2 linked regions of the Methylibium petroleiphilum PM1 genome follow. The protein of the gene in region 1 interacts with the protein of each later gene in a pairwise test. Links are inferred from orthologs where the notes say so. Each region holds a gene or a part of one and is shown on either strand. Other genes may lie near its edges.

Region 1 (14,570 bases):
TCAAGACCTACTCCAAGCACACCCAGCTGCGCGCCACGGTCGTGTTCGGCGGCATCGACATGAAGCCGCAGACGGCCGAATTGAAGCGCGGCGTCGAGGTACTGATCGCGACGCCGGGGCGGCTGCTCGACCACATCGAGGCCAAGAACTGCTCGCTCAGCCAGGTGGAGTACGTGGTGCTCGATGAGGCCGACCGCATGCTCGACATCGGCTTCCTGCCCGACCTGCAGCGCATCCTGAGCTACCTGCCCAAGAGCCGGCAGACGCTGCTGTTCTCGGCCACGTTCTCGCCCGAGATCAAGAAGCTGGCCAACAGCTACCTGCAGGACCCGATCCTGGTCGAGACGGCGCGGCCCAATGCCACGGCGTCGACGGTCGAGCAGCGCTTCTATCGTGTCGAGGACGACGACAAGCGCAATGCCGTGAAGCAGCTGCTGCGCACGCGAGCCATCACGCAGAGCATCGTCTTCGTCAATTCCAAGCTGGGCGCGGCGCGCCTGGCGCGTGCCTTCGAGCGCGACGGCCTGCGCACCCAGGCCCTGCACGGCGACAAGTCGCAGGACGAGCGCCTGAAGGCCCTGGCCGCGTTCAAGGCCGGCGAGGTGGATCTGCTGGTGGCCACCGACGTGGCCGCACGCGGACTCGATATCGCCGACCTGCCGGCGGTGTTCAATTTCGACGTGCCCTTCAACGCCGAGGACTACGTGCACCGCATCGGCCGCACCGGCCGCGCCGGGGCCTCGGGCCTGGCGATCACGCTGGTGTCGCGTGACGATGCCCGGCTGGTGTCCGACATCGAGAAGCTGATCAAGAAGAAGCTCGATATCGAGGCGCTCGAACTCGAGGACGACCGTCCTCGCCGTGCGCCGCGGCGTGACGATGGTGAGCGCGACGTCGTGCGCCGCGAGGATGACGGGCGCCGGACCAGCGCTGCCGCGGCAGGCGATCGGCCTGCGCCAGCGCGGCGCCCCACTCCGCCGGCAGCGCCCTCCGATCCGTTCTTCAGCCAGCCCTACGAAGCCCAGGCCGGCATCGAGCCCGTGTGGGAGAAGTCGGCCGCCCAGGCGTCGGCGCCCAGCAGCGGGCTGTCGCGCTACATCAAGGCCAAGAAGCGCGTGGCGTCCTTGCTGGGTGGCAAGTAAGGCGGCGATCAGCCGGCCAGCAAGGCGAACACCGCCGGTACGTCGGCCGGCAGTTCCGTGGAGCGCTGGCGCCACTGCGCCACCCGCGCACTGCGGGTCCAGCCACCCGGCAGGGTCAGGCCGCAACTGACGCTCAACCAGGTGTCCGGCGCGAGCGCACTGAGCAGCGCCCGGAGCAGGGCGCCATTGCGGTAGGGCGTCTCGATCATCAGCTGCGTCTGGCCGAGACGGCGTGACAGCGCCTCCAGTTCCTTCAGCCGCTGGGCCTGCGCGCCGGCTTCCTGCGGCACGTAGCCGACGAAGGCGAAGCTCTGGCCGTTCAGGCCGCTGGCGGCCAGTGCCAGCAGCAGCGAGGTCGGGCCAGGCAAGGGCTGCACGCTCACGTCGGCCGCATGGGCGGCCGCCACCAGAGCGGCGCCAGGGTCGGCAACGGCGGGCAGGCCGGCTTCGCTGATCAGCCCGATGTCGTGACCATCGAGCGCGGGTGCCAGCAGCGCCCGCAGATCCGCCGGCTCGGCCGCGTGGCGGCCTTTCGGCGGTCGCTGCAGCTCACGGATCTCCAGGGTTTGCAGCGGCTGCGCCAGCGGCGTGATGGCGTCCACGCGCTTCAGGAAGGCGCGGGTCGACTTGGCGTTCTCGCACACCCAGTACCGCAACCGGGCTGCGGCGTCGATCACGCCCTGCGGCAGCACCTCGCGGAGATCGGGTGGGGGCAGGCTGCCAACCAGCGTGCCGAGGTCCAGGGTGTTCGGCACCAGGATCAGCCGGCCCTTCATCCCGGGCTCCGCAGCAGCACGTCGATCCCGGCCTCGCGCAGCAGCTTGGCGGTGGCGATCAGCGGCAGGCCGATCAGGGCGGTCGGGTCGTCGGATTCGATCGCGTCGAGCAACGCGATACCCAGGCCTTCGGACTTGGCGCTGCCGGCGCAGTCGTAGGGCTGCTCTGCGCGCAGGTAGGCCTCGATCTCCGCGTCGCCCAGCGCCCTGAAACGCACCGCCACCGGCACACGCAGCAGTCGCTCGAAGCCGGTGGCCGGTCGCACCACCGCCAGCGCCGTCTGGAAGACCACGGTGCGGCCACTCATCGAACGCAGTTGCTCGACCGCGCGCTGGTGCCCGCCGGGCTTGCCGATCGGCGTGCCGTCCAGGTCGGCCACCTGGTCGGAGCCGATCACGACCGCGTCGGCATGGCGCGCCGCCACCTCGTGCGCCTTGGCGAGCGCCAGGCGCTCGGCCAGCGCGGCAGGGGCTTCGCCGGCGAGGGGCGTCTCGTCGACGCGCGGACTGTCCACCTCGAAGGGCACGCGCAGGCGCATCAACAGTTCGCGCCGGTAGCGCGAGGTGGAGCCGAGGATCAGGCGAGGCGGCGGCGTGGGGATCATGGGCGCCATTGTCGGTGCGGCGCATAAACTCCGGGCGCGATGAAGCCGAGCGAACAGAACCCCTTGCGCCTGAACGTCGCCGGCCTGGCGGCGGACGCAGCCAGCTTGTCGGGTACGTGGTCGCTGACGACGCTGGAGCGTCTGGCGGCCAGCGCCCATGCCGATGCGCCGCCGGCCGCCGGGGACGAGGTTGTCTGGGCCGCCCGGGGCGAGCAGCGTCGGCGCACGGGTGGCAGCCCGGAGGTCTGGATGCACTTGCAGGCCCGCACGTCGGTCCGACTGCAGTGCCAGCGTTGCCTGGCGCCGGTCGAGGTCGCGCTGGACTGCGATCGGTGGTTCCAGTTCGTGGCGACCGAGGATGCCGCTGCCGCCCTCGATGCCGACAGCGAGGACGACGTGCTCGAACTGACCCGGGCGCTGGACCTGCGCGAACTCGTCGAGGACGAGTTCCTGCTGTCGTTGCCGGTGGTGCCGCGGCACGACCGTTGTCCCGAGCCGCTGGTCGTTACCGGCGATGTCCTGGCCGCCGAGCCCGTGGCGCCCGCGAAGGAGAACCCGTTCGCCGTGCTCCAGGCACTCAAGACGCCCAAGGCCGGCCACTGACCCGGCCAACGTTCCGGGTATACTCGCGGGCTGTTTTATATTTCTGCCGGGCTTGCCCGACATGAAAGCTGCCGGCGCATGGCGCTCCGGCATGGACCATCCGCCACGGTGCTCCGGTCGATCCGGGGGTGCCACGGCAGCGTCCGGCGTCTGGTCGCCGGGCACGCAAGACCCAGGAGCTCCTCATGGCCGTTCAACAGAACAAGAAGTCCCCGTCGAAGCGCGGCATGCACCGCTCGCACAACGCTCTGAACACCCCGGGCCTGGCGATCGAGCCGACCACCGGTGAAACCCATCTGCGCCACCACATCAGCGCTACCGGTTTCTACCGCGGCCGCAAGGTGCTGAAGACCAAGGCGGATGCCTGAATCGGTGCGGCCCGGCGCCTCGTGCGGCCGGGCAGCGTCATCCTGCTTCGCAACGCGCCCGGCATGCCTGATTGAAGGCGGCCGGGCGTTGTCGTTGGTTCGGCGGCAACGTGCAAGCGCTGCTTCGCGCGTCACTTGCCACCGCTCCGCGCAAGGCTTAGCGTGTCGCCTGTGACCCGGCCAAGGCCCGCCTCCGCTCCGTCGACACCATGAACGACCCGCTCGCTTCCGCTGCCGAGGCCCGGTCTGCCACGGTGCGCTTGGCCGTCGACTGCATGGGCGGCGACCATGGTCCTTCGGTCACGCTACCGGCCTGTCGGGCCTTCCTGGCGGCCCATCCCGGCGCCGAGCTGTTGCTCGTCGGACGCCCCGAGGCGCTGGCGCCGGCGGCCGGCTGGGAGCGCTGCACGCTGGTGTCGGCGAGCGAGGTGGTCGCGATGGACGACCCCGTCGAGGTGGCCCTCCGGCGCAAGCGCGACTCGTCGCTGCGCGTCGCGATCAGCCAGGTCAAGCCGGTCGATGGCGTGGCGGCGGCGCAGGCCTGTGTCTCTGCGGGCAACACGGGGGCGCTGATGGCCGTGGCGCGCTATGTGCTCAAGACACTCGACGGCATCGATCGCCCGGCGATCGCTACCGTGATGCCGAACCAGCTCGATGGTCACACCACCGTGCTCGATCTCGGCGCCAACGTCGACTGCACGGCCGAACACCTGCTGCAGTTCGCGGTGATGGGCAGCGCACTGGTGGCCGCCGTCGAGGGCAAGGCGAACCCGAGCGTCGGCCTGCTGAACATCGGCGAAGAGGCGATCAAGGGCAGCGAGACCATCAAGCGCGCCGGCGAATTGCTGCGCGCCGCAGCCGCCGGCGGCCAGCTCAACTTCGTCGGCAACGTCGAGGGCAACGACATCTTCACCGGCCGCACCGACATCGTCGTGTGCGACGGTTTCGTCGGCAATGTGGCGCTGAAGACGGCCGAAGGCCTGGCCTCGATGCTGTCGAGCTTCATTCGCCAGGAGTTCACCCGCAGCTGGTACAGCAAGCTGGCGGCGCTGGTGGCGTTGCCCGTGCTCAGGCACTTCAAGAACCGGGTCGACCACCGCCGCTACAACGGTGCGGCGCTGCTCGGCCTGCGCGGCCTGGTGTTCAAGAGCCACGGTTCGGCCGATGCCTTTGCTTTCGAGCAGGCGCTCAACCGGGCTTATGATGCCGCGCGAAACCGACTGCTCGATCGGGTCCACGACCGCATCAGCGCGACGCTGCAGGCCCTGCCGGCCGATGCGGGCGCGCCGGACGGTCAGGTGCCCGAAGCCGCATGACCCCCTCTGCCTCTTCCCTTCCTCGCTACGCGCGCATCACCGGCACCGGCAGCTACTTGCCGCCGCGTCGCCTGACCAACGCCCAACTCGCCGCCGAGCTGGCTCAGAGCGGCGTCGAGACCTCCGATGAATGGATCGTCGAGCGCACCGGTATCCGCGCTCGCCACTTCGCGGCGACCGACGTCGCCTGCAGCGACCTGGCCGTCGAAGCCGCTCGCCATGCGCTCGAGGCAGCAGGGCGGCAGGCGGCCGAAATCGACCTGATCATCGTGGCGACCTCCACGCCCGACATGGTCTTCCCCTCGACAGCCTGCATCGTGCAGCACAAGCTCGGTGTCGCCGGCTGCCCGGCCTTCGACCTGCAGGCGGTGTGTTCCGGCTTCGTCTATGCGCTGTCGGTGGCCGATGCCATGATCCGCACGGGCGCCGCCAGCAGGGCGCTCGTGATCGGTGCCGAGGTGTTCTCCCGCATCCTCGATTTCAAGGATCGCACCACCTGCGTGCTGTTCGGCGACGGTGCCGGTGCCGTGGTGCTGGAGGCCAGCGACACGCCGGGCATCCTGGCGACCGAACTGCATGCCGACGGCAGCCATGTGGGCATCCTGTGCGTGCCGGGCACGGTCGCTGGCGGCCACGTCACCGGCGATCCGCTGCTCAAGATGGACGGACAGGCGGTGTTCAAGCTCGCCGTCCGGGTGCTCGACGAGGCGGCGCGCGCGGTGCTGGCCAAGGCCGGCCGCCAGGAGGCGGACGTCGACTGGCTGATTCCGCACCAAGCCAACATCCGCATCATGCAGGGCACGGCCAAGAAGCTGAAGCTGCCGCTGGAGAAGCTGGTCGTGACCGTCGACGAGCACGGCAATACGTCGGCCGCCTCGGTGCCGCTGGCGCTGGACCACGCGGTGCGCAGCGGCCGGGTCAAGCCGGGCGACACGGTGATGCTCGAAGGCGTGGGCGGCGGCTTCACCTGGGGCGCGGTGCTGCTCGACCTGTGATCGGCGCCGGGCCCGCCCGGCCAGAAGCCATAAGAAGATTGGGAAGTTCTCGATGTCCGCATTCGCATTTGTCTTTCCCGGCCAGGGCTCCCAGACCGTCGGCATGCTCGACGCCTGGGGCGATCACCCGGTCGTGGGCGAGACCCTGGCCGAAGCCTCGCAGGCGCTCGGCGAGGATCTGGTCGCGCTGATCCGGTCGGGTCCGAAGGAGGCGCTGGACCTCACCTCGAACACCCAGCCGGTGATGCTCGCAGCCAGCATCGCCTGCTACCGTGCCTGGCTGGCCGAGACCGGCCGGTCGCCGTCGATCGTGGCTGGGCACTCGCTGGGCGAGTACAGCGCCCTGGTGGCGGCCGGCGTGCTGAGCCTGGCGGACGCGGTGCCGCTGGTCCGGCTGCGGGCGCAGGCGATGCAGGACGCGGTGCCGGTCGGCGCCGGCGCCATGGCGGCCATCCTCGGGCTGGACGCCGATGCGGTGCGCGCCGGGTGTGCCGACGCCGAGGCGGCGACCGGCGAGTCGGTGCAGGCGGCCAACTACAACGACCCGAAGCAGACCGTGATCTCCGGCAGCAAGCTCGCCGTCGACAAGGCCTGCGAACTGCTGAAGGCGGCCGGTGCCAAGCGGGCGCTCCCGCTGGCGGTGTCGGCACCTTTCCATTCGAGCCTGATGAAGCCGGCGGCCGAGCGGCTGCGCCAGCGCCTTGTCGATGTGGCGCTGGCCGCGCCGGCCATTCCGGTGCTGAACAACATCGACGTCGCCGTCGAGTCCGAGCCGGCGGCGATCCGCGACGCGCTCTACCGCCAGGCCTTCGGTCCGGTCCGCTGGGTCGAGACGGTGCAGGCGCTCAAGGCCCGCGGTGTGTCGACCGTCGTGGAGTGCGGGCCGGGCAAGGTGCTGGCCGGGCTGGTGAAGCGGGTCGATGCCGAGCTGGCCGTGCTGAACATCTTCGATCCGGCCAGCCTGGCCGAGACCCAAGGAGCCCTGGCATGAGCGCGGACGCTTCGGTGACGACGCAGGTGGCCCTGGTGACGGGCGCGAGCCGCGGCATCGGCCGCGCGATCGCGACCACGCTGGCCGAGCGCGGCTTCAAGGTCGTCGGCACGGCGACCAGTGAATCCGGCGCGGCAGCAATCGGCGAGGCGCTGGCCCCCCTGGGCGGCCGCGGGTTGGTGCTGAACGTGAACGACGGCGCGGCGCTTGAGGCGGCAGTCGACACCATCGTCAAGCAGGACGGCGGACTGCACGTGCTGGTCAACAACGCCGGCATCACGCGTGACACGCTGTCGATGCGCATGAAGGACGACGACTGGGACGCCGTGCTCGACACCAACCTGAAGGCGGTGTTCCGTGCCAGCCGCGCGGTGATCCGGCCGATGATGAAGCAGCGCTACGGTCGCATCGTCAACATCACCTCGGTGGTGGGGGCAAGCGGCAATCCGGGCCAGGCCAACTACGCTGCGGCGAAGGCCGGCGTCGCCGGCATGACGCGCTCGCTGGCCCGTGAACTGGGCAGCCGGGGCATCACGGTCAACTGCGTGGCGCCGGGTTTCATCGCGACCGACATGACCGACGGACTGCCCGAGGCGCAGAAGGCCGCGCTGCTGGGGCAGATCCCGCTGGGGCGCCTGGGCGCGCCGGAGGAGATCGCCGATGCGGTGGCCTTCCTGGCGTCGAGACAGGCCGGCTACATCACGGGGACCGAACTGCACGTCAACGGCGGCATGTTCATGAATTGATCGTCGAACAGAGCGCGGTGCGACCCGTCGCCCCGGGGTCGCGCCGCTGCGCCGGAGCTGTCACGCCGGAGCAACTAGAATCACGGGCTGTTTTTGCAAACTCTCCTTGGAGGAGTCATGAGCGACATCGAAGCACGCGTCAAGAAGATCATCGCCGAGCAACTCGGCGTGGCCGAAGGCGAGGTCACCAATGAAAAAGCCTTCGTCGCCGATCTGGGCGCGGATTCGCTGGACACCGTGGAACTGGTGATGGCACTCGAGGACGAGTTCAGCATCGAGATCCCCGATGAAGAGGCGGAGAAGATCACGACTGTGCAGCTCGCGATCGACTACGCCAAGAGTCACGCCAAGGCCTGACGGCCGCGGTTTCCGTTTCATTCGTTTCTCTACAGCGCATGAGCCGTCGTCGCGTCGTGGTGACCGGGCTCGGTCTCGTCACCCCCCTGGGCAACACGGTGGACGAGTCCTGGTCGCGGCTCGTGGCTGGCCAGTCCGGCATCGCCACCGTCACCAAGTTCGATGCCACCAAGCTGGCCTGCCACATCGCCGGCGAGGTGAAGGGTTTCCAGATCGAGGATTACATCCCCGCCAAGGAAGCCCGGCACATGGACACCTTCATCCACTACGGCCTCGCAGCGTCGCTGCAGGCAGTGAAGGATGCCGGGCTGCCCACGGGCGATGCGCTGAACGAGGAGCAGGCCGAGCGCATCGGTTGCCTCGTCGGCTCGGGCATCGGCGGCCTGCCGCTGATCGAGGAGACCCACGCGGAGTACGCGGCACGCGGGGCGCGGCGGATCTCGCCGTTCTTCGTGCCGGCCTCGATCATCAACATGATCTCGGGGCATCTGTCGATCCAGTGCGGCTTCACGGGGCCGAACCTCGCGATCGTGACTGCCTGCACCACCGGCCTGCACTGCATCGGACAGTCGGCCCGCATGATCGAGGCCGGCGATGCTGACGCGATGATCGCTGGCGGTGCCGAGTCGACCGTCTCGCCGCTCGGCATCGGTGGCTTCGCCGCGGCACGTGCGCTGTCGACCCGCAACGACGATCCGGCCACCGCCTCGCGCCCCTGGGATCGCGACCGCGACGGCTTCGTGCTCGGCGAAGGGGCCGGCGTGATGGTGCTCGAGGAGTACGAGCACGCCAAGGCCCGCGGCGCACGGATCTATGCGGAGCTGGCCGGCTTCGGCATGGGCGCGGACGCCTTCCACATGACGGCGCCCAACGTGGACGGCCCGAAGCGTGCGATGAAGGCCGCGTTGCGCAGCGCGGGAATCGAAGCGGGTCAGGTGCAGTACCTGAACGCGCACGGCACCTCGACGCCGCTGGGCGATCTGAACGAGAGTAACGCGATCAAGCTGGCCTTCGGCGATCACGCGAAGAAGCTGGTGGTCAATTCCACCAAGTCGATGACCGGTCACCTGCTTGGCGGCGCAGGCGGCATCGAATCGGTGTTCACCGTGCTCGCGATCCGCGACCAGGTGTCGCCGCCCACGATCAACATCTTCAACCAGGATCCCGAGTGCGACCTGGACTACTGCGCGAACACTGCGCGCGAGATGAAGATCGAGCACGCCGTGAAGAACAACTTCGGTTTCGGCGGCACCAACGGCACGCTGGTGTTCAAGCGCGTCTGACGCGCGTGCCGGCCCTGAGCATTTCCCTGAACGATGCGTGCGGCTCCCGCCGTGGCGGTGACGGCGTGTCCGGGGCTGGCGCGAGCGGTGCTGCGACTCCTGTCGGCGCTGGCCGTGGGCGTGACCGCGCTGTGGGCGCTGCAGCGCGGCGACGGTCTCGCGGCGACCATCACCAGCCTGGTCGTGGCTGGCGTGGCGTGTTTGCTGTGGCGAGATCGGCGAGCCTCCGCGCAGTATCTGAAGTGGGACGGCGTCGACTGGTGGTTGGCCGCGCCGGTGGATGCGTCGGAACCGCGCGTAGGCAAGGTGGCGGTGGCGCTCGACCTGGATCGCTGGTTGCTGCTGCGCTTTCGGGCGGGCGGCCTCGAAGTTCCGGCGCCCGGACCCCGTACGCGCTGGCTGGCGTTGCGGCGCCACGAGCATCCGGCCGAATGGCATGCGCTGCGCTGTGCGCTCTATTCGCCCGCGGCATCGTCCGGCGCATCGGAAGGTCCCTGAGCCGTGGCTGAGCCGACCAGTCCTGACAACGACGCCCTGCTGGTCGACCGCGTCAAGCAGGGCGACGTACGCGCCTTCGAGATGCTGGTCGTCAAGTACCAGCGGCGGATCGAGCGCCTGATCGGGCGCATGGTGCGCGACGTCGACCTGGTCCAGGACATCGCGCAGGAGACCTTCATCCGCGCCTACCGGGCGATCCCGCAGTTCCGTGGCGAGAGCCAGTTCTACACCTGGCTGTACCGGATCGCGGTCAACACGGCCAAGAAGACCCTCGGCGACCTGAAGCGAGACCTGCTCGTGACCGAATCGGCACGGGCCGGCCGGGACGAGGACGGCGATGAAACTTCCCGGGTCGAGAACGAACTAACCGACGGCGAGACGCCTGACGCCTTGCTGGCATCGAAACAGATCGCCAATGCGGTGAACTCCGCGATCGAGGATCTGTCCGAAGATCTGAGGCAGGCGATCACGCTGCGCGAGATCGAAGGCCTGAGCTACGAAGAGATCGCTGACGTGATGAATTGCCCGATCGGGACGGTGCGGTCGCGCATTTTCCGGGCGCGCGAGGCGATCGCGGAGCGTTTGCGCCCGATGCTGGAGCAGCGCTCCGGCGAGCGCTGGTGAGTAGTGTGGGCGAGCCCAGGGGCCAACGGAGTGTTCAGATGAGCAATGTCGAGAACCTGCAGGGGGCCGAGGCCCTTTCGGCCCTGGTCGATGGCGAGGCCGACGCCGGCACGGCGGCCTCGCTCAGCGCGCGCTGGCGTGACGAGGCGGCTTTGCGCGAACGCTGGCACAGCTACCAGCTGATCGGTGACGTGCTGCGCTCCGAGGAGCTCGCCGGCGGGGGGCGCGACGCGGCGTTCCTTCAGCGTCTGCGCGCGCAGCTCGACCGGGAGCCGGTCGTTCTGGCGCCCCGGGCCGATCGGGTGGCCGAGGAGTCCGCTGCGGCGTTGCCCAGGCAGCGGGCCGCTGGTGGGGGATTGCGCCGCTGGGCCACGCCGGCCGCAGTGGCGGCGGGTTTCCTGGCCGTGATCGGGTCGTTGGCCGTGACCCGCCTGTCGGGGCCGCAGGCGGACGCGCCGCAGCTGGCGCAGGCGCCAGTGGTGCCGGCCGAGGCGCCCCAGCGGGTCGTCCTGTCCGCGCCCGCCGATCAGGTCGAGCCTGCCAGCGGCGTGCTGATCCGCGATGCCCGCCTCGATCAGTATCTGGCGGCGCACAAGCAGTTCGGTGGCAGCTCGGCCTTGAGCGTGCCGTCGGGTTTCCTGCGCAGCGCGACCTACGACGGCGCCACGGCGGCCGCGCGCTGAACATGCTGCAGAACATCGTCGCGCGGGGATGGCGCGCCATGCCGGCCGTCGTGCTGATGGCCGCGTTGTTGCCCTCCGCGACCCGAGCCCAGGCCGGGGGCGATCCGCTGGTCGAGGCGCGCGATGCACGCTACTGGCTGGCGCGCATCCACGAGGCGGCCGGGAAGCGCAACTTCCAGGGAACGTTCGTCGTGACGGCGGCCGGCTCGGTGGCGAGTTCGCGCATCGTGCACTTCTGCGACGGTCGCAACCAGTTCGAGCGCATCGAGTCGCTCGATGGTCAGCACCGTCAGGTCTACCGTCACAACGATCTCGTGCACAGCCTGTGGCCGCACAGCCGTGTCGCGGTGGTGGAGACGCGGCAGGCCATGGGGCAGTTCCCCCTGTTGCTGTCGGCCGGCGCTGACCGCATCGTGCCGTTCTACGACGTCAAGTCGCTGGGCGACGGGCGCGTGGCGGGGCACGAGGCCAATGTGCTGCTGCTTCAACCCAAGGACGGCTACCGCTTCGGCTACCGCCTGTGGGCCGAGCGCAGCTCCGGCCTCTTGTTGCGATCCGAGGTGTTCGACGAGCGCGATGTCGTGCTGGAGACCTCGGCCTTTTCCGAGGTGTCCATCGGCGTGAAGCCCCGGCCGGAGTCGGTGCTGCAAGCGATGAAGCGACTGGACGGCTATCGCGTCGAGCGACCGACGCTGCAGCAGGTGGACATCGGGCGAGAGGGGTGGTTGCTGAATGCCTTGCCACCGGGCTTCCGGCACGTCAGCAGCGTCAAGCGCCTGATGACCGTGGCTGGAGGGGAGCAGCCCCGGCCTGCTGCTGCCCAGGAAGAGTTCCCCTTGGCGCCGCCTTCGGTGCTGCAGGTCATCTACTCCGATGGCCTCACCTACGTGTCGGTGTTCATCGAGCCCTACATGCCGCGCCTGCACCGCCGGGAGATGCTGATGTCGCTGGGTGCAACCCAGACTCTGGTGAAGCGCCGGGGTGAATGGTGGATCACCGTGATCGGCGATGTCCCCGTCGTGACCCTGCGCGCGTTCGCGGCGGCCTTGGAACCCCGCTGACGGATTCGCGATCTCACTGCGCCGGGCCGCGGGGTCCCGCGGCCAAGGCTCCCTGATCGACTGTTGGTACGAGGTGATGATGCAAGAAGCAAGAACTGAAATGCCGCGCTCGTCGTGGCGCGCGCGTTCCTGGGTCTGGGTGGCGGCGGCGAGCATCGCCGGCGCCTCGACGCTGGGGGGGCTGCTGATGTCTCCGCATGCCAGCCATGCGCAGCCGGCCGTGGCAGCGGCACGTGGCCTGCCCGACTTCACCGACCTCGTCGAGCAGGTCGGCCCGGCGGTGGTGAACATCCGGACTACCGAGCGCACCCGCGGTGGCCAACGCGGCGGTGGGGGTGCCGGCCCGGAGATGGACGAGGAAATGCAGGAGTTCTTCCGTCGCTTCTTCGGCGTGCCGCCGGGGCAACTGCCTGGGCAGCGCCAAGATCCGCGGCGGCAGGCACCGGACGAAGAGCAACAGCGTGGCGTGGGTTCCGGCTTCATTTTCACGACCGACGGCTACGTGATGACCAACGCGCACGTGGTCGACGGTGCCGACGAGGTGTACGTCACGCTGACGGACAAGCGCGAGTTCAAGGCCAAGCTGATCGGTGCTGACAAGCGCACCGACGTGGCCGTGGTCAAGATCGAGGCCGCAGGCCTGCCGTCGGTGAAGATCGGCGACGTCAGCAAGTTGAAGGTCGGCGAATGGGTCATGGCGATCGGCTCGCCCTTCGGCCTGGAGAACACGGTCACGGCGGGCATCGTCAGCGCCAAGGCGCGCGACACCGGCGAGTTCGTCCCCTTCATCCAGACCGACGTGGCCATCAATCCCGGCAACTCCGGCGGTCCGTTGATCAACCTGCGCGGCGAGGTGGTCGGCATCAACTCGCAGATCCTCAGCCGCTCGGGCGGCTTCATGGGCATCTCCTTTGCCATTCCGATGGACGAAGCCACGCGCGTGGCGGACCAGTTGCGTGCCGGTGGCCGTGTGGTGCGGGGTCGCATCGGCGTGCAGATCGGCGAGGTGACGAAGGACGTGGCCGAATCGCTCGGCCTCGGCAAGGCGGCGGGGGCCCTGGTGCGTTCGGTCGAGGCCGGCGGGCCGGCCGACAAAGCCGGCGTCGAGGCGGGCGACATCATCACGCGCTTCGATGGCAAGCCGGTCGAGAAATCCAGCGACCTGCCGCGTCTGGTGGGGGGAACCAAGCCGGGGAGCAAGGCAAGCCTGCAGGTCTTCCGCCGCGGCAGCGCGCGAGATCTTGGTGTGACGGTGGCAGAACTCGAGCCCGAACCGGGACGCCGGGCGGCCGCACCGGAGAGCAAGCAGGCGCCGACGCCGAGCGTGGTGTCCGGCCTGGGCTTGACGCTGGCCAACCTGAGCGAGGAGCAGAAGCGCGAACTCAAGCTGCGTGGCGGCGTGCGTGTGGAAGCGACCGAAGGTGCGGCGGCGCGCGCGGGCTTGCGTGAAGGCGACGTGATCCTGTCGGTCGGCAATGTCGAGATCGTCGACGTGAAGCAGTTCGAGGCCGTGATCGCCAAGGTCGACAAGAGCAAGCCCATCAACGTGCTGTTCAGGCGAGGAGAGTGGGCGCAGTACGCGCTGATCCGCACGGCGACCCGCTGACGCAGCGCGGGGAAGGGCGGCGCGACGGTCGATCCGGGTCGTCAAGCCGTCGCCCCAGTCGTCAGTCTGGTTTTCCGCCAGCTGAAATCGATTCGGCGATTTGCGGAAGCCTTGAAATCTTCCAAAAAGTGGGTGTGTGCACACACCCACTTTTTAGTGTTCGAATTGGGCTTGAAATTCACTAGAATTCCGCCGAATTTCGCCCCTTTATGCGCGGCGCAGAACAATAGTCGGCATGCTAAAGATCGTCCACAGGACACCCACAGGGGTTTGTGGATAACATGTGCATGAATTCCATTGTTGGCACGCTGCAACGACGCAAAACCGAGCATCGGCGCGGTTTCCGGCCCGGTTGATGTGGCTACAATGAAAGCCCAACGAAGCAGTTGCCAAACGTTTTTTGTTGGAAGGCGCGTCACCGGTTTGACGTGCCTTTTTTTTATGTGCGGCACGGACCGCCCAGCCCTCATCCCGCTTCGCGACACGAGCACCCGGCGCAACGGCAGCGCTCTTGTGGCTCCCGCTTGAAGCGCAGCGCAGTACGACGACGACAGGTCAGATGGACCACATCCGCAATTTCTCGATCATTGCCCACATCGATCACGGCAAGAGCACCCTGGCCGACCGGATCATCCAGCGCTGCGGTGGCCTGAGCGATCGCGAGATGGAAGCCCAGGTGCTGGACTCGATGGACATCGAGCGTGAGCGTGGCATCACGATCAAGGCGCAGACGGCGGCGCTGAACTACAAGGCGCGCGATGGCCGGGTCTATCAACTCAACCTGATCGACACGCCGGGGCACGTGGACTTCAGTTACGAGGTCAGTCGCTCGCTGTCGGCTTGCGAGGGGGCTCTGCTGGTGGTCGATGCGTCGCAGGGTGTCGAGGCGCAGACGGTGGCGAACTGCTACACCGCG
Region 2 (14,491 bases), 2.5 Mb from region 1 along the record:
CGTCCACCACCGTGCCCTGGCGCATCAGCAGCCCACGCTCGGTGAGGTGCGCGTTGACCTCGGCCAGGATGGCCGACGTCAAGTCGTGCTGCTCGAGCAGGCGGCGGAACTTCAGCAGCGTTGTGGCGTCGGGTACGTTCTCCCGCCCAAGGTCGATGCCGATGAACTCGCGCATGGCCTGGCTGTCGTACAGCGCGTCTTCCAGTGCCTCGTCGGCCAGCGTGTACCACTGCTGCAGGAAGTACATGCGCAGCATCCGCGGCACGCCAATCGGCGGTCGGCCCACCTTGCCGCTCTTCGGGTAGTGCGGCTCGATCAGCGCCTCAAGCCGCGCCCACGGAACCACCACGTTCATCTCGGCCAGGAAGCGCTCCCGGCGCGTCTGGCGCTTCTTGCCGGCGTACTCGGCAGTGGCAAAACTCGTCTGCTTCATGGCAGCATCATCGCCGCTGAATTCGCCGCACGCCATCGTGGCCTGCACGGATAAATCAGTGCTTCCCTAGAGCTGGGCACCGCCAACGGTTTCGACATGTACCTGCAGGACCGCGGCGCGCTCGGCCACGACGCGTTGATGGCGGCCCGCAACCAGCTGCTGGGGCTGGCCGCCAAGAGCCCGGTGCTGGTGGCTGTCCGCCCGAACGGCCAGGACGACACGCCGCAGTTCAGCGTGCAGATCGACTCGGCCAAGGCGGGAGCGCTGGGCCTGGCGATGTCGGACGTGAACGCCACGCTGTCGGCCGCCTGGGGCAGCTCCTACATCAACGACTTCATCGACAAGGGCCGCGTCAAGCGCGTCTACCTGCAGGCCGATGCGCCGCACCGCATGCTGCCCGAGGACCTCGACAAGTGGTACGTGCGCAATGCGCAGGGCGACATGGTGCCGTTCTCGGCCTTCGCCTCGGCCAAGTGGAGCTACGGTTCGCCGCGGCTCGAGCGCTTCAACGGCCTGCCGGCGCTGAACATCCAGGGCCAACCCGCGCCGGGCCGGAGCACCGGCGAGGCGATGGAGGAGATGGAGCGGCTGGTGGCGCAGCTGCCGGCCGGCATCGGCCTCGACTGGACCGGCCTGTCCTACGAGGAGCGGCTGTCGGGTTCGCAGGCGCCGCTGCTCTACGCGCTGTCGCTGCTGGTGGTGTTCCTGTGTCTCGCGGCGCTGTACGAGAGCTGGTCGATCCCGTTCTCGGTGATGCTGGTCGTGCCGCTTGGCGTGCTCGGTGCGCTGATCGCGGCGAGTTCGCGCGGGCTGTCGAACGACGTGTACTTCCAGGTCGGCCTGCTGACCACCATCGGCCTGTCGGCGAAGAACGCGATCCTGATCGTGGAGTTTGCGAAAGAGCAGATGGAGCACGGCAAGGGCCTGATCGAGGCGACGCTCGAGGCGGTGCGCCTGCGCCTGCGGCCGATCCTGATGACCTCGCTGGCCTTCGCCTTCGGCGTGCTGCCGCTGGCGCTCGCCACCGGCGCCGGTTCGGGCAGCCAGAACGCGATCGGCACCGGCGTGCTGGGCGGCATGATCGCGGCCACCTTCCTGGGCATCTTCTTCGTGCCGCTGTTCTTCGTGGTGGTACGGCGCCTGTTCAGGCAACGCAAGGTCGACCCGGCGCCGCAGGGTGCGCCGGCCGTCGCGGAGGGACAGTGACATGAGGACCGCCACGATGAACCACTGCCGCGGCCGCCTGACGCTGCTGGCCACCGCGGCCCTAGCGGGTTGCATGAACCTGGCGCCGACCTACGAGCGCCCCGCGGCACCCGTGGCCCCCGCGTGGCCGCAAGGCGAGGCCTACGGTGAGCCCGGCACCGGCGGTGGCGTGGCCGCCTCCGAGTTGGCCTGGCGCGAGGTGTTCGTCGACGCGCCGCTGCAGCGCACGATCGAGCTGGCGCTGAGCAACAACCGCAACCTGCGTGTCGCGGCGCTGAACATCGAGCAGGCGCGCGCGCAGTACCAGATCCAGCGCGCCGACCTGTTTCCCACCGTCGCGGCCAGCGGCGAGGCGGTGCACCAGCGCACGCCGGCCGACCTGAGTCAGGCCGGCCGCGCCGTCACGAGCCACACCTACAGCGCCGGCATCGGCTTCTCGACCTACGAGCTCGACCTGTTCGGGCGCGTCCGCAATCTCAACGAGCAGGCGCTGCAGCAGTTCTTCGCCACCGAGGAGGCGCGCCGCAGCACCCAGATCAGCCTGGTGGCCGAGGTGGCCAATGTCTACCTCACGGCGACCGCCGACGGCGAATTGCTGCGCCTGGCGCGCGACACGCTGGAGAGCCAGGAGTCCTCGTACAGGCTGGCGCAGCGCAGCCACGAGCTGGGCGTTGCATCGGCGCTCGACCTGCGGCAGGCCCAGACCAGCGTGGAGGTGGCGCGCGCCGACGTGGCACGCTACACCCGCGCGCTGGCGCAGGACCTCAACGCGCTGGCGCTGCTGGTCGGTGGGCCATTGCCCGCCGAGCTGCGGCCCGGCAGCGTGCAACCCGAGGACCTGCGCTGGATCGACCGGCTGGCCGAGCTGCCGTCGGGCCTGCCGTCGGAGGTGCTTCAGCGCCGCCCCGACGTGCTGCAGGCCGAGCGCCAGCTGCAGGCGGCCAACGCGACCATCGGCGCCGCGCGCGCGGCCTTCTTCCCGCGCATTGCGCTCACGGCCTCGGCCGGCGTGGCGAGCAGCTCGCTGTCCGACCTGTTCCAGGGCAGCGCGCGCACCTGGAGCTTCGTGCCCCAGGTGAGCCTGCCGATCTTCGACGCCGGCCGCAACCGCGCCAACCTCGAGGTCTCGAAGACGCAACGCGACATCGCGCTGGCGCAATACGAACTGGCCATCCAGTCGGCATTCCGGGAGGTGGCCGACGCGCTGGCCGCACGCGGCACCTTCGACGCGCAGCTCGCCGCCCAGCAGGCGCTGGTCGACGCGACCGGCGAGACCTTCCGCCTCTCGCAGGCGCGCTACCGCAGCGGCGTGGACAGCTACCTGGCCGTGCTCGATGCGCAGCGCTCGCTGTATGCGGCGCAGCAGTCGCTGATCACGCTGCGGCTCTCGCGCAGTGCCAACCTCGTGACGCTGTACAAGGTGCTCGGCGGCGGCTGGCAGCGCGCCGACGCGGCCACGGGCTGAGACCAGCGGAGCGGAGAGCGGCGATGGCACGTTGCAGCCTGATCGACGGTGAGGAGGTGGCGCACGCCGAGGTGCGGCGCCGCCAGATCCTGGATGCCGCGGTCGAGGTGTTCCGCCGCCGCGGCTTCCATGCGGCGAGCATGGCCGAGATCGCGAAGACCTTCGGCATGAGCGCCGGCCACATCTACAACTACTTCGACAGCAAGGAAGCGATCATCGAGGCGATCGTCGCGCGCGACATCGACGAGTTCCTCACGCTGACCGCTCAGATGCAGGGCGAGGCCGACCTGCGGCACGAGATGGTCGAGCGCGTCGACGAGGGCACCGACCGCCGGCTCGACGCCGACCACGCGTCGCTGCAGATCGAGATCGTGGCCGAGGCCTCGCGCAACCCGAAGATCGCCGACATGGTGCAGCGGGCCGACGCCACGGTGCGCCGGCGGCTCATCGAGCTGGTGCGAGCCGCAGCGCGAGGACCGGTCGACGAGGCCGACCTGGTGGCGCGCGCCGAGCTGCTGCTGGCCTTGTTCGAGGGGTTGATGCTCCGCACGCTGCGCCAGCCGGAGATCGACCGCCAGGCCCTCAAGCGCGGCCTGCGCGATGCCGTGCGCCACATGATCGGCGCCTGAGGCGCCTCAGCGCTCGCGCTCCTGTTCGGAGTACGCGCGCCACGTCCCCATGGCACGGCTCATCAGCCGGAGCTGGCGGTCGAACACCGGGCAGACCTTGCAGATCGCGAGGTGCATGCGCAGCGTCACCCGCTCGGCCGGCGAGAGGCGACGATCGAGGCGGCCGGACAGCAGGCGCGCGGACTGACGGCATGAAATGAGGAAGGGCAGCTTCATCGGCGCTTCGGGGCGGGCGGGACGGAAGACAGAGCGAGGGCGGGCTCGCCGAACCAGTTGAGTTGCAGGCATTCCCGCAGCCTCAACCGGGCCCGGTGCAGCATGACCCAGAGGTTCGTCGGCGTGACCGACAGTTCCTTACAGATCTCGTCAGTTTCGAGTTCCATCCACTCGCGCATCAGGAACACGCGGCCGAGCTGGTTGGGCAGTTTCTCGATGCAGGCGTCGAGCACTTTGATGAACTGATCCTGGGCCACGATCGCCTGTGGGTCGCCCCATTCGATCGGGGCGTCGCGGAAGTGGCCCGTTTCGTCGAACAGCTGTTCTTCGAGCGTTGCGCCGTCGTCTTCGTCGCTCGTCATCGAGCACTCGCGCGCATGCCGACGCACCTGGTCGACCAGCTTGTGCTTCAGGATGCCGATCAGCCAGGTCTTCGGCGCGGCGCGGCCGGCAAAGGCCTCCGGCTTCTCGAGTGCGGCCAGTATCGTCTCCGACACCGCGTCCTCGGCCCAGGCCGGATTGCGCAACTGCAGTTGCGCATAGCGCAGCAACTGCGGGCGCAAGGTTTCGAGCAAGGCGGACACGTCGGTCATGAAGGGCCGTTTCGATGAGAGGAAGCAGGGGGCAGTGTAAGAATCTTCCGGTCTTCGCGACACATGCACGTCGCCTCCGTGGCGGCCCATTCAATCCCCCTCCAGGAGCACTGCATGAACCAGCATCTGATCGCATCGTCCGCCCTCGCTTCCCTCCTCGCGCTGGGCCTGGTCGGCCCGGCCGCCGCCCAGGACTCGGGCAAGGAGAAGTGCTACGGCATCGCCAAGGCCGGGCAGAACGATTGCGCCAACCTGTCGGGAACCCACTCGTGTGCGGGCCAGGCGACGGCGGGCGACGTCGGCGAATGGAAGTACGTCGCCAAGGGCACCTGCAAGGCCGCCGGTGGCCTGAGCGCCGCCGAAGCCAAGGCCAAGCTGGCCGAGAAGAAGTAACAGCAAAAGGACGCACGGCACCGGACGCAGCGATCCTCTCCGTCGCTCAGCATGGACGCGCGTTCGACCCCGGCCGGTGTCGGTATCGGTCTGCGCCAGCCGCACTACCGGGAGTGGGCCGAACGCCGCCCGGCGGTTGGCTTCGTCGAGGTCCATGCGGAGAATTTCTTCGCCGAGGGCGGGGCCGCGCTGGCGGTGCTGTCGGACGTGCGCGAGCACCATGCGGTGAGCTTGCACGGCGTCGGGCTCGCGCTCGGTTCCGCGGCCGGCGTCGATGCCTGGCATCTGGAACGGCTGGCCAGGCTGGTCGATCGCATCGGGCCGGTGCGTGTGTCGGACCATGCCTGCTTCGCGCGGGCATCGGTGCCGGGCGATGCGTCGACCGTGCTGCATGCGGCCGACCTGCTGCCGATCGCCTTCACTCCGGCCTCGCTCGACCTCCTGTGCACGAACGTGCAGCAGGTGCAGGAGCGCCTGCGCCGTCCGCTGCTGGTCGAGAACCTGTCGGCCTATCTCTCCTTCGACGACGCCGACCAGATGCCCGAGCCCGCGTTCCTCGCGGCGCTGGCCCGTCGCACCGGCTGCCAGCTGCTGCTCGATGTCAACAACTTGGTCGTCAACGCACTGAACGCGCAGCGTGCCGATCCGGCGGCCGGAGATCCGGTGGCCGCGGCCTGCGCCTTCGTCGACGCGCTGCCGGCCGACGTGGTCGGCGAGATCCACCTGGCCGGCTATTGCGATGCCGGCGCGCTGGTGATCGACGATCACGGCAGCCGCGTGCACGAACCGGTGTGGGCCGTCTACCGGCACGCCGTCTCGCGCCTGGGCGCACTGCCGACGTTGATCGAATGGGACACCGACGTGCCCGCGCTCGACGTGCTGCTGGATGAAGCCGCGCAGGCGGCACGTTGCCAGCACGAGGTCGCCGGCCTGCGGAGCGCGGCATGACGTGCTCCGCAGAACGGCGAACCGAGGCCGCACGCCAGAGCGCCCTGCTGGCGACCCTGCGCGGCGCCGCGCCGGTGCCGTCGGCACGCCTGGCGGAGCAGGGCGCGCGGCTGCAACTCGGACTCGAGGCCTACCGGGCCCATGCCGCGGCCGCCGCCGAACGCGCGCTGGCCGTGGCCTATCCGACCTTGCTGGCCCTGGTGGGCGCAGAGGACTTCGGCCGGCTGGCCCGCGCACTGTGGTGCGATGCGCCGCCGCAGCGTGGCGATCTCGCGCAATGGGGGCAGGATCTGCCGACCTTCGTCGAGGCGCAGGCGGATCTCGCCGAATGGCCCTACCTCGGCGATTGCGCGCGACTCGACGCCGCGATCGTGCAGTGCGAAGGTGCGGCCGATGCCGTGCTCGATCGTGACACGCTTGCCTGGCTGGCCGAGCACCCGGCCGAGGCCTTGAGGCTGCGGCTGGCACCGGCGGTGCAACTGCTCGCGAGCCGCTGGCCGGTGGCGGCGCTGCACGCAGCCCATCGGCACGACGGTGATGCTGCCATCGCCGCCGTCCGCGAGGCGCTCGCGACCGGCCAGGCCGAGTCCGTGGTGGTCGGGCGCACCGCTTGGCGGGCCGACGTGACGCCGGTCGATGCCCCGGTGTTCGCCTGGATGCAGGCCCTGCAGGCGAGCCGCACGCTGGCCGAGGCGCTGCAGCGGGCCGGCCGGGGATTCGACTTCAGTGCCTGGCTGATCCAGGCCCTGCAACGCGGCTGGCTGTGGAAGGCCGAGCTTGTTGACGAGACCGAGGAGAAACACCATGACCCAGACCTGGCTTGAAACCCCGTTGGCGCTGTGCCGCTCCGGCACCCGCGTGCTGGAGGCGCTGCAGCCGGCGGCCCAACTGGCCGCACGCCTCTATGTCGGCGCGGTGTTCTTCCGCTCCGGGCTGACCAAGATCGCCGACTGGGACACCACGCTCGCGCTGTTCCAGGACGAGTACAAGGTGCCGCTGCTGCCGCCGCACCTGGCCGCGGTCATGGGCACCGGCGGTGAACTGGTGCTGCCGGTGCTGCTGGTGCTCGGGCTGTTCGGCCGTTTCGGCGCGCTCGGGCTGTCGGTGATGAACGTGGTGGCCGTTCTCAGCCTCGAGGAGATCGCGCCGGCGGCGCTGCAGCAGCATGTGTTCTGGGGCAGCCTGCTGGCGGCGCTGGCCCTGTGGGGCCCCGGCAAGTGGTCGCTCGATGCGTGGTGGTGGCCGCGCGTGGGCGGCTCGCCACGCCGCTAGAAATCGCGCGGACGGAAGTCCAGCAGCATGGCCGACGGCACGCGGCCGTCGGTGTCGCGCGGGAGCACCTCGGTCTTGTCGATGGCGCGCAGCACGGCCTCGTCCCAGGCCGGGACGCCGCTGGACTTGACGAGCCGGCGGCCGACGATCGTGCCGTCGGGGGCCACCTTCACCTCCACCGAGGCGAGCGGGTTGCCGTCGACCTCGTCGCCGAACACCACGTTGGGCTTGATGCGTGCCTTGATGCGACCGGCATAGCTGGCCGATGGCCCCGCGCTCTGCGCCGCCGTGCCGGTGCTGCCCGGCGCGCCGGTACCGGCGGCCTCGGCCATCACGCGGTCGAGCTGCTGCCTGCGGATGGCTTCCTGCTTGGCCTGGCGCTCGGCCTCGGCCTTCTTTTTCTTCTCCGCCTCGCGCTTGTCGGCTTCGGCCTGGGCCTTCTCTTCCTGCTCGCGCTGCTCCTTCTTCTTGCGCAGCGCGTCTTCCTTGCGCTGTTCCTCGAGCCGCTGCTTCTCGAGCTTCTCCTTCTGCTCACGCTTCTCGCGTGCGATGTCGGCGTCGCGGTTCGGCGGGGGCGGCGGCGGCTCGGCCTTGGCCTGCGGCTCGGGCTTCGGCGGCGGGGTCGGCGTGGGCGTCGGTTCGGGCGGCACGGCGCGGGGCGCAGCGATCTGCGGCACCGCCGCCCACAGCTCGGCCTCCACGCCGGCCGGTTCGGACCTGCGCCAGTTGACGCTCAGGCTCAGCGCCAGCACCAGCAGCCCGTGCGCGATCAGCGCCAGCACGGCCGCCCGTGGCAGCCCCCCGGGCTTGCGCGGGCGCAGGTCGTCGAGCGTCGTCGCGTTCATCGCGGCGTCAGGCCCCGGTGGCCTTGACCGCCAGGCCCACGCGCTGAACGCCGGACTTCTGCAGCGTGTCCATCACCTTCACGACCTGCTCGTACTTGACGTTGCGGTCGGCGGCGATGATCACCGGCGTGTTGGCGCTGCCGTTCTGCAGCGCCGTCACGCGGCCGGCCAGTTCGCGCAGCGAGGTGCGTGCCGCGTCCTTGCCGTCGACGCGCAGCTTCAGGCTCTCGTCGGTGCCGACCACGACCTCGATCACCTTGTCGGGCTGGCGCTTGGCCTGGCCGACCGAGGGCAGGTCGACCACGCCGGTGGTGATGAGCGGCGCGCTCACCATGAAGATGATCAGCAGCACCAGCATCACGTCGATGAAGGGCACCATGTTGATCTCGTTGATGGTGCGGCGGCGCGAGCCGTGGCGTGCAGTGACTTGTGCCATGGGTCAGTGCCCTTGGCCGATGTTGCGCTGGAGAATGTTGGAGAACTCCTCGATGAAGGTCTCCATCTGGATCGCGATGCGGTCGATGTCGCGCGCGAAGCGGTTGTAGGCCAGCACCGCCGGGATGGCGGCGAACAGTCCGATCGCGGTGGCCACCAGCGCCTCGGCGATGCCGGGGGCCACCGTGGCCAGCGTCACCTGCTGCAGGTTCGCCAGGCCGGTGAAGGCATGCATGATTCCCCACACGGTGCCGAACAGGCCGACGTAGGGCGACACCGAGCCCACCGAGGCGAGGAAGCTCAGGTGCGATTCCACGGTGTCGAGTTCGCGCTGGAAGCTCGCGCGCATCGCGCGGCGAGAGCCGTCGAGGAGCGCGCCCGGATCGGCCACGCGGCGCTCGCGCAGCTTCATGAACTCGCGCATGCCGGAGGCGAAGATGCGCGTCATCGGGCCGGATCGGTCGGCCTTCTTGGCGGCGTCGGCGTACAGGTCCTGCAGGTTCTGGCCCGACCAGAAGTCACGCTCGAAGCCCTCGTTGAGCGCGCGCACGCGCTTGAGCCCGAACAGCTTGCCGAAGATCACGGTCCAGCTCGCGAGTGACATCGCCAGCAGCGCGACGATGACCAACTGCACGACGAGGCTCGCGTGCAGCACCAGCTGGAAGATCGAGAGGTCTTGTGAATTCATGCCAGGGCTTCGAGGAGAGAGATCGGAATGCGACGCGGGCGGAAGGTTCCGCTATCCACGCAGCCGATGCGGATCGTGCCTTCGGCCAGCAGCGTCTCGCCGTCGGGATCGCTGCGCCAGCATTGTTGCGCGAGCTTCAGGCTGGCCTGCCGGGCTTCGCGGATCGTCACGCTCACCTGCAGCAGGTCGTCGAGCCGGGCCGGGCGCAGGTAGCGCACCGCGGTCTCGCTGACGATGAACATCACGCTCTCGCGGGTGCGCAGTATCTCCTGCTCGAAGCCGAAGCCGCGCAGCCACTCCGTGCGGGCGCGTTCGAAGAACTTCAGGTAGTTGGCGTAGAACACCACGCCGCCGGCGTCGGTGTCTTCCCAGTACACGCGCAGCGGGAAGCGGAACGCGGGGGGCAGTGAGGAGATCGGCAAGATCGGTCAGGCACTCAGGGTGCAGCCAGCGTGCGACGGTAGACCGGTCCCCAGAGCGGGTGGCCGGCCTCGGCCTTGCTGAGGGTGAAGGCCGGGTCGGCGCTGCGTGCGGCGCGGAACGCGTTCTCGCAGGCCTTGGCGCGCTGGCTGGTGCAATAGATGAAGGCCAGGGTCTTGTGGGCGGCGGCGCGGTCCTTGGGGGCTGCGAGACCGGCCTTCAGCGCGCCGCCGAGGCGCTGCTCGGCGAGCTTGTACTGGCCATCGTCGTAGGCGCGGAGGCCTGCGAGCAGCGCTTGCTCGGCCGGCCGTGCGCTGAGTTCGACCACGCTCACCGGCGGCGGGGGAGCGGGCGGAGGGGGGGGCGGTGGCGGCGCGGGCGGAGGCGGCGGCTGGATCGGCGCCTGCACCGGCGCCGGTGCAGGCGGAGGGGGCGGCGGCGACAGCTGGGCGCAGCCGGCCAGCAGCGCCAGCGCGGTGGTGGCGGCCAGCAGCCGGCGTGTGGGGGCGGCAGGGGTCATCAGGGTCCGAAACGGTGCTTGACGAGGACGCTCTCGTTCGCCTCGATGTCGACGGCGATGGCATGGGCCGCATAGCCGCTGTTGCGCAGGGTCACAGTGTGGCGGCCGACGGGGAGGTTGAGCTGGTTGAGCGGCGGGGTGAGCCCCTGCACCTTGCCGTCGACCTCGACCTCCGCCCACGGGCTGATGGCGAGCTGCAGCACGCCGCTGCCGGCGGCGGCCGGTGGGGCGATGGTCGTCGCGGGCGGGTCGGCCGTTGCGGCCGGCGATGCGGTCGGTGAGGTGACCTGCGCCGTGGGTTCGGCCGGTGCCATGGCCACCCGGACCGGCGACGCGGCGGGCGTCGGTTCGGCCAGGCTCTGCCCGGCCGGCGCCGACGCGAGGCCGTGCCAGATCCCGAAGCCGATCAGGCCCGCGCCGACCAGGGCCAGGCTGCCGAAGGCCCACTGGGGCCAGCGGCGCTCGGCCGTCGGCGCGTCGTCCTCACCGGATTGCAGCGCTTCGGGGTGGGCTTGCAGCCATTCGTGCAGGTCGCGCGACAGCGCCCGGGCCGAACGCGGCCGGTCCTCCGGGCGCTTGGCCATGGCCCGCGCGGCGATCGAGGCCAGTGCCGGCGGCACGGCGGTGCTCACCTCGTCGGCCATCGGTGGCGTGAAGCTGCATACCGCGCCGGTGATGGCGGCCAGCGAGTCGCCCTCGAACGCGCGGTGCCCGGTCAGCAACTCGTAGAGCACGACGCCGAGAGAGAACACGTCGGTGCGCCGGTCGGTCGGCTCGTTGCGCACCTGCTCTGGGGCCATGTAGTGCGGCGAGCCGCCGACCGCACCGCCGCTGTCGCGCGCGTGCGCGACGCTGGCGATGCCGAAGTCCAGCACCTTGGGCTGGGTGCGGCCGACCATGAAGATATTGGCCGGCTTGATGTCGCGGTGGACGATGCCCTTGCTGTGCGCATAGGCTAGCGCGTCGGCGACGCGGCGGATGATCAGCACCGCCTGGCCCACTGTCGGCCGCCAGCCGTCGCTCAACAGTGCGCGCAGGTCCTTGCCCTTCAGCAGCTCCATCGCGATGTAGGCGCCCTGCGGGCTCAGGCCCGCGTCGAACACCGTCACGATGTGCGGGTGGCTCAGGTGGGCGGCGGCGCGCGCTTCGTGCAGGAAGATCGCGTTGAAGGGCTCGCGCGCGTCGGTCTCGAGCGGGGTGCGCGCGCCGGCTGGCATCAGGTTGAGTGTCTTGATCGCGACGCGGCGCGACAGCAGCGGGTCGTCGGCGGCGTACACGGTGCCGAGGCCCCCGTCGCCGATGCGGTACTTCAGCGCGTAGCGGCCGATCTGGCCGATGGTGGGCAGCGGCCCGCGGCTCGCGCCGTCCTCGGACGGCAGCTCCGCCATCAGCACCGTGTCTTCGATCTCGGCGTTGTCGATCGCCTCCTGCAGCGTGCCGGGGGGCGGCGTGAGAGTTGAAGCGCTTTCCACGACGCGGAGCTTAGACGATGCCATGGAGCCCCTCAACCAAGGCAGGCACGGGGCACGGTACGGCGTGGTAACCGCGTGTCACGTGTCGGGCCGAGGGTGTGACGCAACTCACGCTGCGCCCCTCATGCCAGCACGCGCCGCAGGCGCGCGACGGCCTGTTCGAGCTGCGGCAGGCTGCTGGCGAAGGACAGTCGCAGGTGGTGTTCAGTGCCGTGCCGGCCGAAATCGCGCCCCGGCGTCAGCGCGACATGGGCCGAATCCATGAGCGCGAACGCCAGGTCCCAGCTGCTGCCGGCGTGGGTCGAGCAGTCGGCCCAGGCATAGAAGGCGCCGTCGGGCAGCACCGGCACCGGCAGGCCGAGCGACGCGAGCGCGGGCACGATGTAGTCGCGCCGGGCCCGGAAGGCGGCACGGCGGCGTTCGTACTCGGCGATCGATGCGGGCTCGAAGCAGGCCAGCGCCGCGTGCTGCGCGACGCTGGACGGGCAGATGAACAGGTTCTGCGCCAGCTTCTCGACCGGCGCCACCAGCGCGGGCGGCAGCACCAGCCAGCCCAGCCGCCAGCCGGTCATGCTGAAGTATTTGGAGAAGCTGTTGATCGACACCACGTCGTCGCCGTGGGCGAGCGCGGAGCGGCCGTAGGCGGCGTCGTAGCTCAGGCCCAGGTAGATCTCGTCGACCAGCGTGACGCCGCCGCGTGCGCGCACCGCCTGTGCGATGCGCTGCATCTCGTCGGCGGCGATCGAAGTGCCGGTGGGGTTGGACGGCGACGCCAGCAGCACGCCGCGGGTGCGCGCGTTCCACGCCCGCTCCACCCCGGCGGCGTCGAGCTGATAGCGCTGCACCGGGCCACAGGGCAGCAGCACCGGCGTGGCGTCGGCCGCCGCGACGAAATGGCGATTGCAGGGGTAGCTCGGATCCGGCATCAGCACCTCGTCGCCGGACTCGAAAAGCGCCAGGCAGGCGAGCTGCAGCGCGGCCGACGCGCCGGCCGTGATGACGATGCGCTGCGGGTCGATGTCGAGCGCGAAGCGCTGCGCATACCAGCGCGACAGCGCCTCGCGCAGCGCAGGCAGCCCGGTGGCCGGGGTGTACTGCGTGCGGCCCTCGGCGAGGCAGCGCTGCGCCGCCTCGAGCACCGGCGCCGGCGCGGTGAAGTCGGGTTCACCGATGTTCAGGTAGATCATCGGCTCGCCGCCGCGTGCCGGATCGCAGGCCGGGCTGGCAGCGATGCGCGCCGCTGCCTTGGCGCACTCCATCACGTAGAACGGCTCGATGCGGTCGAGGCGCCGGGCGAGCTTCATCCGTGTCGGCAGCGGAACGAGAGGGCAGGGGCCGGCGGCGGGCGCCGCAGCTCAGTCGCGCGGCGGGGCCGCGCGCCGCGCCTGCACTTCGAGCGGGCGCAGGTCGGCGGCGGCCTTGTCGAGCACGCCGTTGACGTACTTGTGGCCGTCGGTGCCGCCGAAGCTCTTGGCGAGTTCCACCGCCTCGTTGATCGCGACGCGGTAGGGGATGTCGATGCAGTGCTTGAGCTCGTAGGCGCCGATCATCAGCACGCCGTGCTCGATCGGCGACAGCTCGGTGGTCTTGCGGTCCACGTGGCGAGCCAGCACTGCGTCGAGGGCGGCGGCTTCGGCCACGCAGCCGTGCAGCAGGGCGTCGAAGTGCGCCGCGTCGGCCTGCTTGAAGCCGTCGAGCTCGCGCATGTGGGCCTCGATCACGACGGCTTCGCTGCCCGACACCAGCCATTGGTACAGGCCCTGCAGCGCGAACTCGCGCGAACGCCGACGCGAAGACTTCTGCGCCGGCTTGCGGCCGCCAGGGCGGGCGGCGGTCGACGCCGGAGCGGGCGACGGCACGCTGCCGTCGGTGTCTTGAGGGGTCACGAAAGCTCTTCCATCAGATTGACCATCTCGACGGCGACGCGCGCGGCATCGCGGCCCTTGTCGTCGACGCGGGCCCAGGCCTGGTCCTCGTTCTCGACGGTGAGGATGGCGTTGGCGATCGGGGTCGCGTGATCGAGCGAAACGCGCGTCACGCCGGCGCCGCTCTCGTTGCTGACGAGCTCGAAGTGGTAGGTCTCGCCGCGGATGATGCAGCCGAGCGCGATCAGCGCATCGAAGTCCTTGCGCCGCGCCATCGCCTGCAGTGCGATCGGGATCTCGAGCGCGCCGGGTACCGATACGTGCTCGATGTGCTTGGCCGACACGCCCAGCAGCTCCAGCTCGACCAGGCAGGCCTGGGCCAGGCGGTCAGTGAGTGCGGCATTGAAGCGCGCCTGCACGATGCCGATGCGCAGGTTCTCGCCGACGAGTTCGGCGACGGTGTTGCCGAAGATCGTGGTCTGGGTGTCAGCGTCTTGCATCGAAACCTCGAAGTGGAAGGGCGTGCCGCGGTGTCATTCGGCGGCGACGAAGCCGGTGACCTCGAGTCCGTAGCCCACCATGCTGGGCATGCGGCGCGGGCTGCCGAGCAGCTTCATGCGGACGATGCCGAGTTCGCGCAGGATCTGCGCGCCCACGCCGTAGGTGCGCAGGTCCATCTGGCCGCGCGGGGTCGGCGGCGCGTCGGGGCCCACGGTCAGCTGCTGCAGCAGGCCGTTGCCCGCCTCGCCGCAGTTCAGCAGGACCGCCACGCCACGTTCGGCCGCCCGCAGCGCGGCCAGTGCCCGTGGCAGCGGCCACGAATGGCCGCAGCGGCCGGCGTCGAGCAGGTCCAGCACCGACAGCGGCTCGTGCACTCGCACCAGCACCTCGTCGTCGGCACCCCATTGCCCCACGCTCAGCGCCAAGTGCACGGCGCCCGAGCGGTCGCGGAAGGCCTGGCAATCGAACGGGCCCTGCGGCGTGACCAGCACGCGCTGGGCGACGCGCGTGATGAGCGATTCGTTGCGGCTGCGGTATTCGATCAGGTCGGCGATGCTGCCGATCTTGAGCCCGTGTTCCCTGGCGAACAG

Evidence for each region.
Region 2: the proteins of acpP (region 1) and ybgC interact in binary tests that used the Escherichia coli proteins (3 or more experiments, as listed by UniProt). The link is inferred for Methylibium petroleiphilum PM1 from one-to-one orthologs.

The regions. Positions count from the first base shown.
Region 1 is NC_008825.1:666,343-680,912, forward strand. What follows is about bases 6,462-9,279. They hold acpP (acyl carrier protein), read left to right. Parts: upstream 6,462-7,659; coding sequence 7,660-7,899; downstream 7,900-9,279. Other genes in these bases: fabD (ACP S-malonyltransferase), read left to right, coding at 6,462-6,796; fabG (3-oxoacyl-ACP reductase FabG), read left to right, coding at 6,793-7,542; fabF (beta-ketoacyl-ACP synthase II), read left to right, coding at 7,938-9,182; MPE_RS22625 (hypothetical protein), read left to right, coding at 9,216-9,279. In the rest of the region: MPE_RS03170 (DEAD/DEAH box helicase), read left to right, coding at 1-1,142; MPE_RS03175 (SAM-dependent methyltransferase), read right to left, coding at 1,151-1,918; MPE_RS03180 (Maf family nucleotide pyrophosphatase), read right to left, coding at 1,915-2,523; MPE_RS03185 (YceD family protein), read left to right, coding at 2,563-3,126; rpmF (50S ribosomal protein L32), read left to right, coding at 3,312-3,494; phosphate acyltransferase PlsX, read left to right, coding at 3,704-4,810; MPE_RS03200 (beta-ketoacyl-ACP synthase III), read left to right, coding at 4,807-5,805; more of fabD, read left to right, coding at 5,858-6,461; more of MPE_RS22625, read left to right, coding at 9,280-9,680; RNA polymerase sigma factor RpoE, read left to right, coding at 9,684-10,304; MPE_RS03235 (sigma-E factor negative regulatory protein), read left to right, coding at 10,343-10,987; MPE_RS03240 (MucB/RseB C-terminal domain-containing protein), read left to right, coding at 10,990-12,048; MPE_RS03245 (DegQ family serine endoprotease), read left to right, coding at 12,149-13,654; lepA (translation elongation factor 4), read left to right, coding at 14,214-14,570. UniProt on the Escherichia coli protein: Carrier of the growing fatty acid chain in fatty acid biosynthesis.
Region 2 is NC_008825.1:3,131,566-3,146,056, reverse strand. Bases 7,833-10,571 are described here. They hold ybgC (tol-pal system-associated acyl-CoA thioesterase), read right to left. Parts: upstream 9,546-10,571; coding sequence 9,120-9,545; downstream 7,833-9,119. Other genes in these bases: MPE_RS22830 (serine/threonine-protein kinase), read right to left, coding at 10,063-10,571; MPE_RS14890 (TssQ family T6SS-associated lipoprotein), read right to left, coding at 9,560-10,063; tolQ (protein TolQ), read right to left, coding at 8,440-9,123; tolR (protein TolR), read right to left, coding at 8,008-8,436; tolA (cell envelope integrity protein TolA), read right to left, coding at 7,833-8,000. Also shown: MPE_RS14960 (IS5 family transposase), read right to left, coding at 1-433; adeC (AdeC/AdeK/OprM family multidrug efflux complex outer membrane factor), read left to right, coding at 1,641-3,104; MPE_RS14945 (TetR/AcrR family transcriptional regulator), read left to right, coding at 3,128-3,733; MPE_RS14940 (zf-HC2 domain-containing protein), read right to left, coding at 3,740-3,949; MPE_RS14935 (sigma-70 family RNA polymerase sigma factor), read right to left, coding at 3,946-4,542; MPE_RS14930 (BufA1 family periplasmic bufferin-type metallophore), read left to right, coding at 4,657-4,935; MPE_RS14925 (MbnB/TglH/ChrH family RiPP precursor modification enzyme), read left to right, coding at 4,987-5,883; MPE_RS22835 (HvfC/BufC family peptide modification chaperone), read left to right, coding at 5,880-6,707; MPE_RS14915 (DoxX family protein), read left to right, coding at 6,688-7,155; more of tolA, read right to left, coding at 7,152-7,832; more of MPE_RS22830, read right to left, coding at 10,572-11,559; MPE_RS14880 (pyridoxal phosphate-dependent aminotransferase), read right to left, coding at 11,658-12,839; transcription antitermination factor NusB, read right to left, coding at 12,891-13,421; ribH (6,7-dimethyl-8-ribityllumazine synthase), read right to left, coding at 13,418-13,900; ribBA (bifunctional 3,4-dihydroxy-2-butanone-4-phosphate synthase/GTP cyclohydrolase II), read right to left, coding at 13,934-14,491.